Regions from separate parts of the Fictibacillus sp. WQ 8-8 genome, predicted to be linked through region 1. Evidence: riboswitches for the same ligand, from Rfam matches in the RefSeq annotation. Region 1 holds a riboswitch; each other region holds the start of a gene.

Region 1 (4,016 bases):
GCATTCACCATCCCTTACACGATATTAATTGCCCGTGCCGCCAGTACAACGAGCGCAACAAGTGAGATCACCGATTGTGTCATCATCAGGAGTTTCGCCCGCCGGGAAAATACAGCCGTATCCGCCGGACTGAAAGCAACACTTGTGTTAAATGCTACAAATAAGTAATCTAGGAAATTAGGCTTCCACCCTTCCCACTCTGGCAGAGAGGACATCATCTGAGGAAAACCAAATTCAGGCTTCCCTGGATTTTTTGAATTTCTCCGGATTGGCCCCCCTCTGTCGATCTCCCAATACCAGATCGCAAAAATCAGCACGTTCGCTGCCCACAATAGACCAGCACTTTGAAATAATTCACTGGCACTCGGCATGCCAAAAAATAAAGAATACACCAAGTCCACCATGCTGCTCATCAAGGCAAAAGTAAGAACTAAAACCCGAAGAATCGCAAATTTCCTCGACCATAGATCATGTTCAGAACTAACTGCGTAAAGCAAAGGAATATAAAGGATAAAAGCAATGACAAAGACCGGCCAGTTCGGGCCGATTGTCACCATATTGGATAAAAGTTTAAATAGTACTCCGATGATGACGATAGCAACATCAGACGGCCAGCGGTAATCTTTTTTCGTACTCTTTTTCAATTTCATAAAACCGCCAACTTAAAAAGGGTAGTCAATGCAAGAAGAAATGCTCGTCCTCATACACCGCTACCTTATGATATGTTATTGAAAATGGAATGGTGAGTTTATCTTTCCAGGCGAATTAAAGATTGATGTTATTCAAACAGTTGAATTTTCGGGTCTCTGCTATTTATGGCGAGTACCGTCTGCAGCTGACCTCTATGGTGATAGACATGTCCGAGAATTTCCAGCATCCATTCGTATCTTGAATAGGATACTCCCCACCACGAGGTTGTAACAACAGACCAATCTTCATTCGAAAAACACGCCGTCTTTTCTTTTAAAAAAGCAAAATGATCAAGAAGCATCTCCTTTATTTCCGCAATGGTCTGGGGGTGATGCTTTTCATAGAACTCCTCCATCTCCTGCTGAGTGGCCCCATTCAAGATCATAAAGTCCGCTTTATAGATCACGGCTAGATGGGCTAACAGTTCCCGTAACGTTCTTTTCTCCGCTCCCAGCGAAAGTTCCAGGTCGCTTTCTTCCATGATTTCTAAAATTTTTAGAATGTAATGGTTGGCTACCTCCAGCTGGTGAAAAATTGGTTTTATTATATTCATGAGGACTCCTTTCTAAGTAAACAAAAAAACCCTCATATAAGGGTTTCATAGTGAAAATTAAACGCCAGTGCGACGGTGCTGGTTGTTGGCCTTTTTCGTCTGCTGGCTTTTCATTTGTTTGGTTGATTTAACCGGGTTTGTAGAAAGCTTTCCGTTAGCCTGCTGCTGCTTTTTTTCAGCCAGCTTTTGCTTGATCGCTTCCTGATAGCTCAGCTTTTTAGGCTGCCCATTATTTTCAGATGACATATTTCGTACCTCCTTATGCCGTGTAGATCATACTGTAATGATATCTTCTTCCACATGTTTTGTCTGCATTTTTTTACAAATAGGGCAACTTAATTGGAGAACATGCCCCAATTTCGCTATGATAGATGGCAGAAACAAGGAAAGGAACGCTGCACATGGTGGATTTTGAATTGGATACAGTGGATTGCGAGAGGTTCGCTTTTTCTTGAAGAGCTCCGACACAAACACCCATAAATATATTTATACAATGGCTCTGTTGGAAAAAAAGGAATTGACATTATTTTGAATCCCTGCCATAATACAAAGTAATTTGATATGAGTACACTCTTATTAAGAGCAGGTGGAGGGAATTAGCCCTATGAAGCCCGGCAACCATTCATGCTGAATCACCAGTATGGAAACGGTGCTAAATCTAACAGCGAAAGCTGAGAGATGAGAGGTCAACGGATTTATTCGGAGCCCTCTGTCTCTTTTGAGATTGAGGGCTTTTGGTTTAACTCCATGCTCTCAAGACAGTGTAGTACTATCAAAAAATGAAAATGGGGGTTGGGGAATCAATGAAATTAAAAAAATGGGGATTATTATTACTGGGAGTATTGATCGCAGCAGCATTATCGGCATGCGGATCATCTAGCACGAGCGGCGATGGGAAAAAGATAGAAAAATTAACTGTCGGTGCCTCTAATGTACCGCACGCTGTCATTCTAAAAGAAGCGGTTCCTTTGCTGAAGAAAAAAGGAATTGACCTGAAGATCGTTAAATTCCAAGATTACGTTCTGCCAAACAAAGCGCTGGCCAATAAAGAGATCGATGCTAACTACTTCCAGCACATTCCTTACCTGGAGCAGCAATTGAAAGAAAATCCAAACTATAAATTCGAAAACGCCGGAGCCATTCACATTGAACCAATGGGCGTTTACTCTAAAAAATACAAATCACTAAAAGATTTGCCGGACGGTGCAAAAGTAATTCTGAGCAATTCAGTAGCTGAGCATGGCCGAATCCTTTCTATCTTTGAAAAAGCAGGATTGATCAAGCTTAAATCAGGCGTCGGGTACAAAGCACAGCTGAAAGACATTGTTGAAAATCCAAAGAAACTTAAATTTAAGGCTGACATCGAGCCAGCTCTTCTTACAAAGGCCTATCAGTACAATGAAGGAGATGCTATCGTCATCAACACGAACTATGCCATCGATGCAGGACTTAATCCAAAGAAAGATTCCATCGCACTAGAAGGGCCTGATTCTCCATTTGCCAACATCATCACTGTCCGCCAAGGAGATAAAGACAAGAAAGCCATTAAAACCCTGGTTGAAGTGCTTCATTCTAAAAAGATCCAAACGTTTATTGAAAAAGAATACAAAGGCGCCGTCCTTCCTGTTTCAAAATAAGTTGAAATAAGAGCCTGGAGAATTTTCTCCTGGCTCTTTTTTGGTATGGGGCATGGGGCGGGATGGTGTGTTTGGCATGTAACATGCTTGATCTGGCACGTAAAGCGCAAAAAGCAGACTGTAAACTCTGAAAAACGGCACGTAAACTCAGCAAAGTGGACAGTAAACCATACAAACCCGCATGTAAACTCAAAAATCAGTATTCAAACACGTTACCTGCACATTAAAAACACAGCATGCTCCTCAAAAAAAATAGAGCTTCCCCTTATCTTCGAGAAAGCTTCTTTTTCATCAAATAATTGTCCTTATTTTCTTGGATACTGCACTTCTTTTTTAGCTTCTGACGGTTCCTCGCTGACTATAGGAGATGGAATGATTGGATTTGATCCTTTCTTTTACACCATCCGGAAGATATAGATATGGCTCTGCTTCCATATAATCCATCCATGCAACTTCCTCGATTTCATCAGGACAAAGGGTCCCAATCTTTCCACCGGTTATTTTACCGAGGAACGTAAAGAAAATCACATGATGCCTACTTTCTTCAAAAAAGGCCTCTGATATTCCAAATACGTTCTCTACTTCTACCTCCAGGCCCGTCTCTTCTCTCACTTCACGGACAGCACCCTGTTCAAGGGTTTCCCCTTCCTCTACTGCTCCTCCGGGAAGCGTATAATAGGAACCTTTTTCCCCTCTGTTCTTCACCATTAAGATGTTATCCGCTCGTTCGTCCCACAATAAAACATAAACCACATCTACACGTTTCATTTGCTCATCTCCTCTAACTGCTTTGATAGCTTCTCATTACTTATGTAGGCCAACTGTTCAACCTCGTTGAGTACCCTTGCCCTTCCTTTTTCACTCAAAGTCCATTTTTCAGGGACAATTTCTCGATTATCTTGCAGAGGCAAAACATCTAATACTTTATCATCACTTGCGTACAAAGAAGATAGAAGGTAAAAACGGCGACAGAAGAAAGACTTTCCGGCCAACAGAACGTTTCGATAAGGAGTAGAATTTAAGAATTCAAAAGCAGAGTGAATGACACTCTCTACGCTTTTGGCTTCATTCCGGTTTGGTATGGCCATCAGTCGATCCTCACTAATTCCCGCTTTTGATAAAAGAGGAGCATAGTA
Region 2 (4,016 bases), on a different contig from region 1:
TCTGGACGAAGATGTAAACGAAGCCGCCTATGGAACCATTGCAGGTTTTCTGACTGGTATCGGCGGAGCCATCGCGGTGCCAGGCCTTGGTGTTCCCGGTATTGGTCCGCTGCTTGCTGCTGGTCCATTTGCATCCATGTTTAATGAGGATTCAGAGGATGATTTAAAAGAAGTTCTCATGTCCCTGGATCTTTCAGAACGGACCGCTGAGCGTTATGTGCAAAAAATAGAACAGGGCAGCATTATGGTTTTCTTAGAAAAAGATGCGGTGAAACTTTAACAATAGAGTAATTCTAATAGGTGCCTGAACGCATAAAATAGTCCGCCACATGAAAGGATATGTACATAAAAGCAAGTTAAAGTGAGGGCGGATATGAAAAAAGAGAATATGGCAATTCTAAGCGGCGTTATGATAATGGGTATTGTAGCTTTAAGACTAATGAACAGGCTTCGTAATGATGATCATTGGATGAAACTTGACGGAATGGGAAGCTTGGCTATATTTTCAGCACGGGGCGGAGGTTTCGTGGATTTCTTTCTGAGAAGTTACTCTTTTCTTGGTTCTGGATTTCTGTTGATTCCTGCCACTATTTATTCTGCATACAGATACAGGAAAAAAGGAAAGAGAAACATTGTTTTTTTATTAATAGCCAACCTGATCGGATGCCGTTTGATTAACTCTGTTTGGAGAAAGAATTGGAAGCAGCGGCCTCCATCCACTAAACCTTTTTACATTAGGTATGGATATCCGAGTGCTCATGCGATGAATGCAACAGCGCTTTATGGTCTTTTTACACTCTTATCAAAAAAATTTGTTAGAACGAAATTTTGTATATTGGCAGTGCACCTTGGATTTATTTGCTGGAGCAGAATTTATCTAGGCATTCACTATATTACGGATGTACTGGCTGGAGTTGCCGGAGGAGTAATGTGGCTGGCTTTTATGGCTTCAGTGTTTTTATTCCGATCAGAGAACTCCGAAAAAAGATTTGACATCGACTTAGATCATGGTATAAGATAGGTCACATCAAGTAAATATGAACGTGTTTCTTATCCAGAGAGGTGGAGGGATATGGCCCTGTGATACCTCGGCAGCGGGTTTTTCTTTTGAAAAACACTGTGCCAATTCCAGCAAGTTCCTTTAAGGGCTTGGAAGATAAGAAGAGCAGCTCGTTTCCTTATGGATACAACATCTCTTCTTTCTTTAAGAAGAGATTTTTTTATTTAATTGAACATTATATTTGTTTCTTATCCAGAGAGGTGGAGGGATTGGCCCTTTGAAACCTCGGCAGCGGGTTCCCGGTTTAATGGGAATACTGTGCCAAGTCCGGCAAGCGATTAGCGCTTGGAAGATAAGAAGAGATCAGCCACTCATCTATGCGTCAGGCCTCTTCTTGTTTTCAAGAAGAGGCTTTTTTTGATGTTTTAACAGTAGCGAGAAAGGAGATCACATCATTGATTCGATTTGAAGAGGTAACCAAAATTTATGAGAGTGGCAAAAGCCAGGTAAGAGCGTTAAACAATGTGAGCTTTGAGATAAAAAAAGGAGAGATCTACGGTGTTGTCGGATACAGCGGAGCAGGAAAGAGCTCCTTGCTGCGATGTGTGAATCTTTTGGAGAAGCCGACATCAGGGCACGTCTTTGTAGGAGAGGAGGACATGGCAAGATTGTCTCCGAAGGAACTGAGAAAAAAACGGAAAAATATCGGTATGATTTTTCAGCATTTTAATCTGCTGAACGCAAAAACGGTATTTGATAATATTGCGACACCGCTTTATCTTCTCGGCATGAAGAAATCATTCGTTAAAGAGAAGGTGAACGACCTGCTGGAATTTGTTGGCTTGTCCGAGCACGGGCATAAATATCCCGACCAGCTCTCCGGCGGACAAAAACAGCGGGTAGGCATTGCCCGGGCGCTCTCCACTGATCCGGAAGTGCTATTGTGTGATGAAGCAACATCGGCATTGGATCCGCAGACGACCTCCAGTATTTTAAAGCTTCTGAAAAAAATCAATAAGGAATACAACATTACGATTCTGATCATCACGCATGAGATGAACGTCATTCGTGAGATATGCGATTCCGTCGCTGTTATGGAGAACGGAGAAGTGATTGAGAAAGGGAGCGTTTTTGATGTATTTGCAAGGCCACAGACTGAGACGGCAAGGCGCTTCGTCAGTTCAGTTCTTCAGGATGAATTGCCTGAGTCCCTTAAAGACCTATTGAAGAAGCAGGACAGGAATCATCAGATCTTCAGGATTGTATTTACCGGAGCATCCACAGGACAACCGCTGCTGTCACAGATTGCCAAGAAATTCAACGTGGACGTCAGCGTTCTATACGGCCATGTCACAGAACTTCAAGACGTCCCTTTCGGAAACCTTGTTGTTCAATTGATCGGCGACGAACAGGAAATCAGAAGAGCGATCTTTTTCGTGAACCAGAGTGAAGTCGAAATAAGGGAGGTTGCACCTTATGCAAGTTGATTGGAGTACATTTTGGGTCGACATTTTAAATGCGGCCGGTGATACCTTAACGATGGTTGGATTTTCCTTATTGTTCTCGGCTGTAATCGGCATTCCGCTTGGCGTCGTACTCGTAGTCACGAGGATGGGGCACATTCTTGAAAACCTGGCCGTCTTTAACGTTTTGAACGCGATTGTAAACGTTCTGCGTTCGATACCGTTCATCATCTTAATGGTGGCGATTATCCCGTTTACAAGATTAGTAGTCGGTACCTCTATCGGGACATCGGCCGCGATTGTGCCATTGATTGTATATGCCGGCCCCTATATCGCAAGGCTCGTGGAAAACAGCCTGCTTGAGATCGATCCGGGCATTGTAGAGGCCGCAGAAGCCATGGGAGCTACTCCTTGGCAGACCATCTTTCGCATACTGCTGCCGGAAGCATTCAGTTCACTGATCCTGTCGTTTACGATCGCAACGATCGGCCTGGTCGGAGCTTCGGCGATGGCAGGGGCTGTTGGTGGAGGAGGCTTGGGCGATCTGGCCATTGCCTACGGCTATCAGCGATTTGATACAGACGTGATGATTGTCACCGTCGTTCTGCTCGTCATCCTTGTTCAAGGCTTGCAGAGCACAGGAAATATACTGTCCAGAAAAATTAGAAGAAGATAAAAAGAGAAAAGGGAGAAGGAAAATCGTATGAAAAAATATTCATTGATCATTTTAGTCATCGGGGTTTTAATGTCGGCATTCTTGAGCGGGTGCAGCGGCGGAGATAAAAAAGGCCTTGAAAAAGTAAAGATGGGCATCAGTGGATCTGACAGTGACGTGTGGAAGTATATCGCTAAAAAAGCAGAAAAAGAAGGCATTGATTTGGAAATCGTAGAGTTTTCCGATTATGTCCGTCCGAATCAGGCATTGTCTGACGGGGATATTGACGCTAATGCGTTTCAGACCATCTCTTACTTCAATTCGTTTAAAAAAGAACATAAATTGGATTTAGCACCGATTGCAACAACCGTCATTGCGCCTATGGGCGTTTACTCAAAAAAATACAAGAACATCAAGGATATCCCGGCTGGATCAACCATTGCTTTGCCGAATGAAGCTACGAACATGGGCCGTGCATTGCTTCTTCTGCAGAGTGCCGGGCTAATCAAACTGGAAAAGAACTTTGATGGGAATGGTGATCTGAAAAAAGTGGTGGAGAACAAAAAACACTTGAAGCTTAAACCAGTAGTTGCAGGCCAGACACCACGGGTGCTTCCTGATGTGGCCGCTTCAATCATTAACAATGGCGTTGCTGTCGACGCTGGAATGAATCCGAAGAAAGATTCGATCTTCCTTGAAAGCAAGACTGCAAAGCCATATATCAATATCATTGCAACAAGAACTGAAGATAAAAATAAAAAATCGCTGAAAAAAATTGCGAAGATCTATCAATCAAAAGATACAGCCAAGAAGATTAAAGAAATCTATAAAGGTGCAACCATTCCTACGTTTGTACCACTAAGTGAAATTGGAGAGTAATAGAGAGAGAAAGGATCTG
Region 3 (4,016 bases), on a different contig from region 1:
GGTTAAGGATAGAAGGCATCTATCCTTTTTTAAACTGCCCATGAAATGGCTTTTTTTGTGTGGGTAATTTTCCCGCAAAACTATAGTGTTTCGTATAGGAACTCCCGAAGCTCCTGTGCATCTTCCTCATTAAGCTGGAAAACATGCTCCAAGTATCCCTCTTCTTCAAGGTCATCTTCTCCTATGATGGAAAAACGGCTTCCCTGCAGATCGAGAATCAGGCTCTTGCCGTAATGTCTTCCTGTTTTTACAATGGCGAGGTCAAATCGGGTATTCGTTCCCATAAAACTTACGAAGCGTGTCTCGGATTTCTCGGTATCGTCATACAGAAAAAAGCGTTCTTCTGCCACATTCAGTCCTCCTTGCCGCAAGGGCTTTCCTTCTTTCTTCCCCATGATAGCAGACAAGCCGGTATAAGAAAATAGGAGGCTCCTTCCGTAATTCTCCTTGAATTTTGTGATAAACTAATAAGGACTATGCAGAATGACAAGGCAGGGTGATACATATGTATTTTGTTGACAGAAAAAAAATTGAACACCATTTAGTATATCTGGGATCATTGCATCAGCAGGCAAAGAAACTGGCCGGCAAGGAAGGCGATGTAGAAAAGCTGGCTCTTGAACGAGCGGCTCACGTTATCATCGAAAGTATGATCGATGTGGGTAATTCGATGATCGATGGCTTCATAATGAGGGATCCGGGCAGTTATGAAGACATATTGGATATCCTTGAGGATGAAAAAGTGATCACCGCGCAAAATGCGAAAGGATTGAAAAAGGTCGTATCACTGCGCAAAATGCTGGTCCAGCATTTTGCGAGTGTCAGCCATTCTGAAATTTCCGAGGTCCTTTTGGAGAATTCTGGATCGATCGAAAGTTTCCCTGCCGATGTGAGACGCTATATTGAACAAGAATTGGGGCCTGTTTCTGCATTTTTGCCTGAAGAGGAGCAGAAGTAAAAGCTGCTATCCCTATTTCTAAACATTTTTGTTTAGAATGTACTTTTGCTAGCAAATGCTGTAAGATAGGGGTAAGGAAGGTGATTGTTAATGGCTATGGCTAATAACACCTCTACCCGTTCTGAAATCATTCATATGCTTAAGCGATATAGAAAATTGACGGTTACTGAAATGGCCAGCCGCCTTGGGATTACCGAGATGGCTGTCAGGCGCCACTTAAATACATTAGAGAGAGACAGGCTCGTTGAAACCACCCTGGTCCGCCAGGCCATGGGACGGCCGCTGAATGTGTATCAGCTCTCCGAAGCTGCGGATGAACAATTTCCGCGCAACTATTCGGGGCTGACCGTTGAATTTATGAGAGACATTCAGGAGATTGCCGGTGAGAAAGCTGTGCATGAATTGTTTGTCCGCCGGGAAAACCGCTTAAATGATAAGTATAAGAAACGGATGGAGAATAAGAGCTTTGAGCAAAAGGTGGCCGAACTCGCCGACATTCAAAACGAAGCCGGCTATATGGTCGAGTGGGAAAAAACAGAAGACGGCCAGTATGAATTAAAAGAATTCAACTGCCCGATTGCCAAAGTAGCAAATGAATATCAGAATGCCTGCTCATGTGAGCTTTCTTTATTCCAGAGAATGCTCGGTACAGACCATGTGGAACGCACAGAATGTCTTGCTAAAGGCGGCTCGTATTGCAAATATTTGATTTCCGAAGAGAAAAACGCATAAACCCTACTGGCTGATCCGCCAATAGGGTTTATTTTTTTGTTGGATTTTTACGATCATCCGCCCTCTATTCTTTCCTTCTGTTGTCGCACGAAGGACGTCAGGTAGAGCTCATCGAGGGTGATCTCTTTTTCCATCGTCTCGCTGGCCACACTTTTTCTCTTACTGGAGCAGGGCAGAAGACCGATATGGTATTGCTGACTGCAGCAGAAAATAAAAAATGCAAAGTTTCGAACATCGGCCCGGGGGAGCGTGCCAAAAACTTTGCCCCTTCCTTATCGTGAAAAAAAGGGTTGACTTCAACATTAAAGTTCAGTATTATTCAAAATAACTTAATATTCAGATGTATCTTATCCAGAGAGGTGGAGGGACTGACCCGATGAAACCCGGCAACCAGCAGAAATGCATGGTGCTAATTTCAGCAGAACACGCAAATGTTCTGAAAGATGAGAGCCGACGGTGAAAACTGCGACCTCTTCTTTTAGAAGAGGTCTTTTTGATTGTTCAGCTTCAGTGCCCAATGCTGAAAATGAACTTAAGTTTTCAGCTAAGGTCCTCGATAGATGAAAAGTAAGATCTTCTTTTCATCCTTAGTCATCTTCGTTCTTCTCCCTCAACACAAAAAACGTGTTGCTTGAGAAGAACTCCAGCGCTTGTCGGACCTTAGCAGGGCACTTCAGCTTTTCTTGTTGGCTAACATTTTACTCAGATCCTTGCCTCTGTTTAAACCACTACATTTTAGAAGGAGAGATTGAACATGAGTGAAGAAAGAGAATATGGTTTTGAGACGGTTTCATTGCACGAGGGACAGAAAGTAGATCCGACAACAGGCGCGAGAGCGGTTCCTATTTACCAGACAACGTCTTATCAATTCAACAGTACGGAGCACGCAGCCAACCTTTTTGGTTTAAAAGAGTTTGGGAACATTTACAGCCGAATCATGAATCCGACACAGGATGCGTTTGAACAGACGATTGCAAAGCTAGAAGGCGGTGTTGGAGCGCTGGCGGTGGCATCCGGCCAGGCGGCGATTACGTATTCCATTTTAAACATAGCGGGAGCAGGTGACGAAATTGTAGCGTCTGGCTCTCTATATGGCGGAACGTATAACTTGTTTGCGAATACACTTCCGAAGCTCGGAATCAATTTTAAATTTGCAGAAGTGGATAACCTTCAATCCTTCCGTGATGCCATTACTGAAAAGACAAAAGCGGTTTACATCGAGACGATCGGGAATCCGAAAATTGACGTGGCAGATATCTCAGCCATTGCAGAAATTGCTCATGAAGCAGGGGTTCCGCTTATCGTAGACAATACGTTTGCAACACCATATCTTTGCCGTCCGATCGAGCATGGAGCAGACATTGTCGTTCATTCCGCTACAAAATTCATTGGCGGACACGGCACATCGATTGGAGGATTAATCATAGATTCCGGTAAGTTTGATTGGACGAACGGCAAATTCCCAGGACTTACGGAGCCGGATGAAAGCTATAATGGCGTCGTTTATACGGAAGCAGTCGGACCGCTGGCTTATATTATCAAGGCGCGTGTCCAATTGCTCAGAGACCTCGGTTCTTGCGTATCACCGTTTAACTCCTTCCTCTTTATTCAAGGGCTTGAAACGCTGGCACTGCGTGTAGAACGGCATAGTGAAAATGCCCTGAAGGTGGCGAAATACTTAAAAGAACATCCTGCTGTGGACTGGGTGAACTATCCTGGATTAGAAGATAACAAGTATAATGAGCTGGCGCAGAAATATTTGCCTAAAGGTGCTGGTGCCATCCTCACTTTCGGTGTAAAAGGCGGGGTAGAAGAAGGAAGAAAGCTCATTGAAAGTGTGAAGTTATTCTCTCACTTGGCGAATGTCGGTGATTCTAAATCATTAATCATCCATCCGGCAAGCACTACGCATCAGCAGCTGACAGAGGAAGAGCAGCTTAGAGCAGGAGTATCGCCTGAGATGGTAAGGCTGTCGGTGGGCATTGAAACGATTGATGATATTATCTATGATCTCGAGCAGGCACTAGCGGTCATCAGTCCGGTTCCAAGCGGCCAGTAATTGTTATGTTCAATAAACTCCCTTTCTACTATACTTAAGACAAATATGAAATTTTCAGGTGAATGAATCGAAATTGGAAGGGATGTTTGGTATGGCTGTAAGAAAGCTTGAGCATGTAGGAATTATGGTTGAAAACTTGGAAGAATCCATTTCCTTTTACCGTGACATCATAGGTTTGGATGTGATCAAACGAATGAAACACTCCAAGCCGGGGATCGAACTAGTATTTTTGGGACTGGAAGGGGAGATCCTGGTTGAGCTGGTAGC
Region 4 (4,016 bases), on a different contig from region 1:
GGAGGATGAGGCTCGTTTGCTGATGGCTGAGGCGAAAACGCCAGTGCAACTGGCTGCTATGATAGACCAGCGTGCTGCCGGTTTTTCCCTCGAACAAATCATCGGATGGGCGGAATTCTGCGGCTTCCGGATCGAGGTAGACCCGGAAGTTTTTGTTCCTCGCCGACGTACTGAGTTTCTTGTCACCCAAGCGGTAAATATCATACGGCCGGGAGACATCGCCGTTGATCTCTGCTGTGGTTCAGGTGCGGTTGGCGCCGTGCTGGCTTCAACCCAAGAAAAGATTAAGCTGTATGCTGCTGACATCGATCCGAAAGCGGTAAAGTGCGCTAGCCGTAATGTGACGGCTAGGGGTGGCCGTGTCTACGAAGGTGACCTGTACGAGCCGTTGCCCAAAATACTTCTCGGGCGCGTCAACCTCCTAGTCGCTAACGCACCTTACGTCCCCACCGATGCGATTGGGATGCTCCCTGCAGAAGCCCGCCTTCACGAGGATCGAGTGGCACTGGACGGCGGTGAGGATGGACTTGACATCCAGCGGAGGATAGCCGCTGGTGCGGCGGCCTGCCTGGCGCCGGGTGGTCATCTGCTTGTTGAGACTAGCGAACGGCAAGCACTGCAGACTCTCGAAATTTTTAATGCTAACGGATTGTTATCACGTGTAGTCAGTTCCAGTGAACTGGACGCAACCGTCGTTATTGGCACTAGAACCGCTCTCTAAAAAAACTAAAAAAAAGCCGGATCAGCACAAACTGCTGATTCGGCTTTTAATTTTATCTCCACTATCTATCGCTGAGACTTCCGATAGCCTGCTTTTTGGGCTTCAGCCTCTGAGCAGAACATGACCTCGGCTTTCGTCCGATCGTAATATTGGCCGCCAGGCATGTGATAGATTCCGGATTGGTTACCTTTGATGTTGCAGCTTCCCTTTGGTTTTTCTGGCGTTTTCACCTGATTATTTTGCTTGTTGGCTTGTGAAGTCCCTCCGGAAACTGTTCCGTTTGCTGTGCTGGTTTTTGAATTGGCATGGAATCCATCCTGTTGGGCATAGTTTTCAATCGACCAAATGCCAATACCCGCTTTTTGAGCTTTTTCTTGTGTGGCGCGGAACTGATCGACGTATTTGGTGTTAGGCGGGTACACATAAGCCACACGGGCAAGGCCTTTTTCCAGAAGCAGCTGGTTAAAGTTTTGCTTGCCGATCCATATGTATGCGAGCAGCCTGCCGTATTTATCCCGTTCGGACACATCCAGCTCGACACCGACTTTTTTGCCCGTTAACTGGGTTTTTGTAAATTTGGAGCTTTCCGGCCCGAACGGCTGAACACCGAGCCTCGGATGTTTTGTCTCGGGTGTGTCGATAAGGAGCATGCGGATTCGCTCCGTTTTTCCGTTCTTAAACTTTACATCCAGTGTATCCCCATCGACCACATACGTAACAGTAGCCGGAATGCCTTTAACGGCAGTTGTCTGATCTGTGGATGGAGTGGTTTTGACATCATTTGAAGATGAATCTTCTTGTTTTGCAGCAGGTGAATCCGTTTTTTGTCCGGAATCCGTGCTTGATTGGCCTGTGCTAGGTGCCTGTGCACACCCTGTGATGAGCAAAGCCGTTAACAGCAATACAATCAGGCTAGTCAGACTTTTTCTGCGTTTTTCTCTCAAGTTGATCTCCCCTTAATTTTTAGAACGTTCAAGTTGGTTGCCTGGTAAGGGTAATGAAGTTTACGGCGACGCGTCCATAATAAAAATACAAAAGCTATTATACTACGATATTGAATGCAGAAGGGGACAATGTGAGCAAATTTTATGCGGCTTTCTTAATTGAAAGATCAAAATAGGGGTTTTTTACGTGAGAAGAGAATGTAATATTCTCTGGTTGTTATGTAGTTTAAGAAGATTGGTGGTTGGTGTGGGCTCTTTATCATAAAAGACCAAGCCCATTTGCTGTATCTTTCAAAGTGGAAAGAGATTCTGCAGCAGCTTAAAGACCACGAAGGTGCGGATTTTTTTAAAAAAGGAAGATGAAGAAGTGAAAAAATTAGTTGCGGCAGTCATCCTGTTGTTGGGAAGTTTAGTATATGTGTTAGCGCGGCTCACACAAAAAACATTGTATCTGGACAGATTTTCGGTAAATGCGAACAACCCGGTCAGTTTTCATTGGAACACCATCGCTATCAATACAGGTGCCAGGCACCGCTTTTACACAAGTGTCAAAAGCCGGTGCCTGGCACCATCAAATTGGAATCATTTATGAGCCAATCGGAGGTTACAGTGATCAGTTCATTGAAGTGCATGATGGATGAGAAGGTATGGTTGGCGCCTTTAATAAGCTGAATCTTGCTTTTTCCACATGATCTTTTTTGTGTATTCTCAAAGAATTCCCCGCAATAATGGGCTGGAATTTCTTTGTCGTCCGTTCCGTGAACGAGCAGCACATCACCGGAAAACTGTGATAGCTGGTCTAACGGATTGGAATTCTTGAGGGACTGCAGAAATTTTGTGGTCAGGGAATAACCTAAATGATCCACGAATCCTTTAATGAATAGATGGCTATATTCTTCTTCACCCACGATATTTACGATGTCATCAAACGGCCGTCCTACCGCAGACCAGAGGATTAACTGTTTAACCCTTTCGTCACGGGCCGCAGAGTGTACAGCGACTGCTCCTCCAAGGCTATGGCCAAGCAGGGTAATCTGGTCAGAATCAACGTTAGGAAGCTCCAAGGCAAAGCTAACGGCAGCGTATGTTTGGTCGATTAGATCTTCAAAGCTGTTTTCCCCATAATTCCCCTCACTCTCCCCGCAGCCCGAATAATCAAACCGAACTACAACAAATCCGTTCGAAGAAAGCTGCTGTGCCGTTTTAACAAACAATCGGTCCACACCAATCCGGTTGCTTGTAAATCCATGGCAAATAATAACGGCAGGGGATATCTTATTTTTGCTTAGCACGGATTTCGGATAATGCACGGTTGCGGTAAGCCTTTTTCCCTTCCAGTGTATACAGTCGTGTTTTTCCATATCACCAACTCCTCATTTAACGGTTATCATTTAAAATAACTATTCATATCTATTTAGTAGGAATTGATTCGATAAAAAACCCCTTCCTATGTTTATGGAAACATAAGAAGGGGTTGAAGAGACCGAAGAATGATCAACACAATTCTTATCTTCCAAGCAAAGAAGCTTGTTGAAATTGGCACAGTGCTCAAAAAAGAGTCTGTTGCCGAGGTTTCTCAGGGTCAATTCCCTCCACCTCTCTGGATAAGAATATTTAATTTCATTTAATGTAAAATAGAATTTATAGTTTGTCAATTAAAAAATCTGTTTTGGACAGCTATCTCAAATGAGTATGCATACATCCTATGCACCTGGCGGGGAGAGGGATTCAAAAATATACAATAGCCTGCGCCTTTTTTGTAGGGTGCCAGGCACCTGAATTACACAAGTATGTAATTGCGGTGCCTGGCACCGCAAACTTAAATATTTTATAATATAAATTAATATACTATTAGAGTAATAGACTCAGACGGAAGAAGGCTAATCGTGTTAGAAAAGTTAAACCACCAGCTGGAAAGATTTATGCCATTTATTACACCCGCAAGTGTGATCCTTGGAATTTTGCTTACGAGCGAACTAAAGGGTTTGCTTTTTTTAGTTCCTTGGATTTTTGCATTCATGACGTTTTCAGGTAGTTTAGGGTCTAATTTTACCCATCTGCGAAATACACTGTCCCGGCCAGTGCCCATCCTGACAGCACTCATCATCCTGCATATCATAATGCCGATCTGGGCGTGGGGAGTCGGGCACATTGCGTTTTCCTCGGATTCTCTTACCATAACCGGACTCGTATTGGCGATGGTCATACCGTGCGGCGTGACAAGCAGCATCTGGGTATCCATCTATCGGGGGAACAGCACCCTCGCGCTTTCCATTATATTGATTGATACACTAATATCGCCGATCGTTGTTCCTTACAGCCTATCACTGTTTGTCGGAGAAACCGTCTCC

Evidence for each region. A riboswitch is a leader RNA that binds a small molecule or an ion and turns the genes downstream of it on or off. The one in region 1 is predicted to bind S-adenosylmethionine.
Region 2: it holds a riboswitch for S-adenosylmethionine, as region 1 does, so the genes downstream of both, M1K46_RS14485 (methionine ABC transporter ATP-binding protein) here and M1K46_RS05815 (MetQ/NlpA family ABC transporter substrate-binding protein) in region 1, are expected to answer to the same signal.
Region 3: it holds a riboswitch for S-adenosylmethionine, as region 1 does, so the genes downstream of both, M1K46_RS20445 (homocysteine synthase) here and M1K46_RS05815 (MetQ/NlpA family ABC transporter substrate-binding protein) in region 1, are expected to answer to the same signal.
Region 4: it holds a riboswitch for S-adenosylmethionine, as region 1 does, so the genes downstream of both, M1K46_RS02140 (alpha/beta hydrolase) here and M1K46_RS05815 (MetQ/NlpA family ABC transporter substrate-binding protein) in region 1, are expected to answer to the same signal.

The regions. Positions count from the first base shown of each region.
Region 1 is NZ_JAMXKG010000003.1:99,479-103,494, reverse strand. It holds gene M1K46_RS05830 (DUF1345 domain-containing protein) at 15-650, opposite strand; gene M1K46_RS05825 (DinB family protein) at 779-1,243, opposite strand; gene M1K46_RS05820 (hypothetical protein) at 1,301-1,489, opposite strand; SAM riboswitch class I at 1,814-1,928, shown strand; gene M1K46_RS05815 (MetQ/NlpA family ABC transporter substrate-binding protein) at 2,047-2,880, shown strand; gene M1K46_RS05810 (NUDIX hydrolase) at 3,214-3,648, opposite strand; gene M1K46_RS05805 (hypothetical protein) at 3,645-4,016, opposite strand, start outside.
Region 2 is NZ_JAMXKG010000006.1:59,009-63,024, reverse strand. It holds gene M1K46_RS14495 (general stress protein) at 1-280, shown strand, start outside; gene M1K46_RS14490 (phosphatase PAP2 family protein) at 374-1,021, shown strand; SAM riboswitch class I at 1,048-1,163, shown strand; SAM riboswitch class I at 1,246-1,359, shown strand; gene M1K46_RS14485 (methionine ABC transporter ATP-binding protein) at 1,456-2,487, shown strand; gene M1K46_RS14480 (methionine ABC transporter permease) at 2,477-3,139, shown strand; gene M1K46_RS14475 (MetQ/NlpA family ABC transporter substrate-binding protein) at 3,167-3,997, shown strand.
Region 3 is NZ_JAMXKG010000013.1:12,455-16,470, forward strand. It holds gene M1K46_RS20430 (DUF3055 domain-containing protein) at 81-350, opposite strand; gene M1K46_RS20435 (DUF86 domain-containing protein) at 506-958, shown strand; gene M1K46_RS20440 (helix-turn-helix transcriptional regulator) at 1,049-1,690, shown strand; SAM riboswitch class I at 2,035-2,140, shown strand; gene M1K46_RS20445 (homocysteine synthase) at 2,445-3,749, shown strand; gene M1K46_RS20450 (VOC family protein) at 3,841-4,016, shown strand, end outside.
Region 4 is NZ_JAMXKG010000001.1:432,577-436,592, reverse strand. It holds gene M1K46_RS02150 (putative protein N(5)-glutamine methyltransferase) at 1-721, shown strand, start outside; gene M1K46_RS02145 (thermonuclease family protein) at 787-1,665, opposite strand; gene M1K46_RS02140 (alpha/beta hydrolase) at 2,214-3,026, opposite strand; SAM riboswitch class I at 3,169-3,276, opposite strand; gene M1K46_RS02135 (bile acid:sodium symporter family protein) at 3,552-4,016, shown strand, end outside.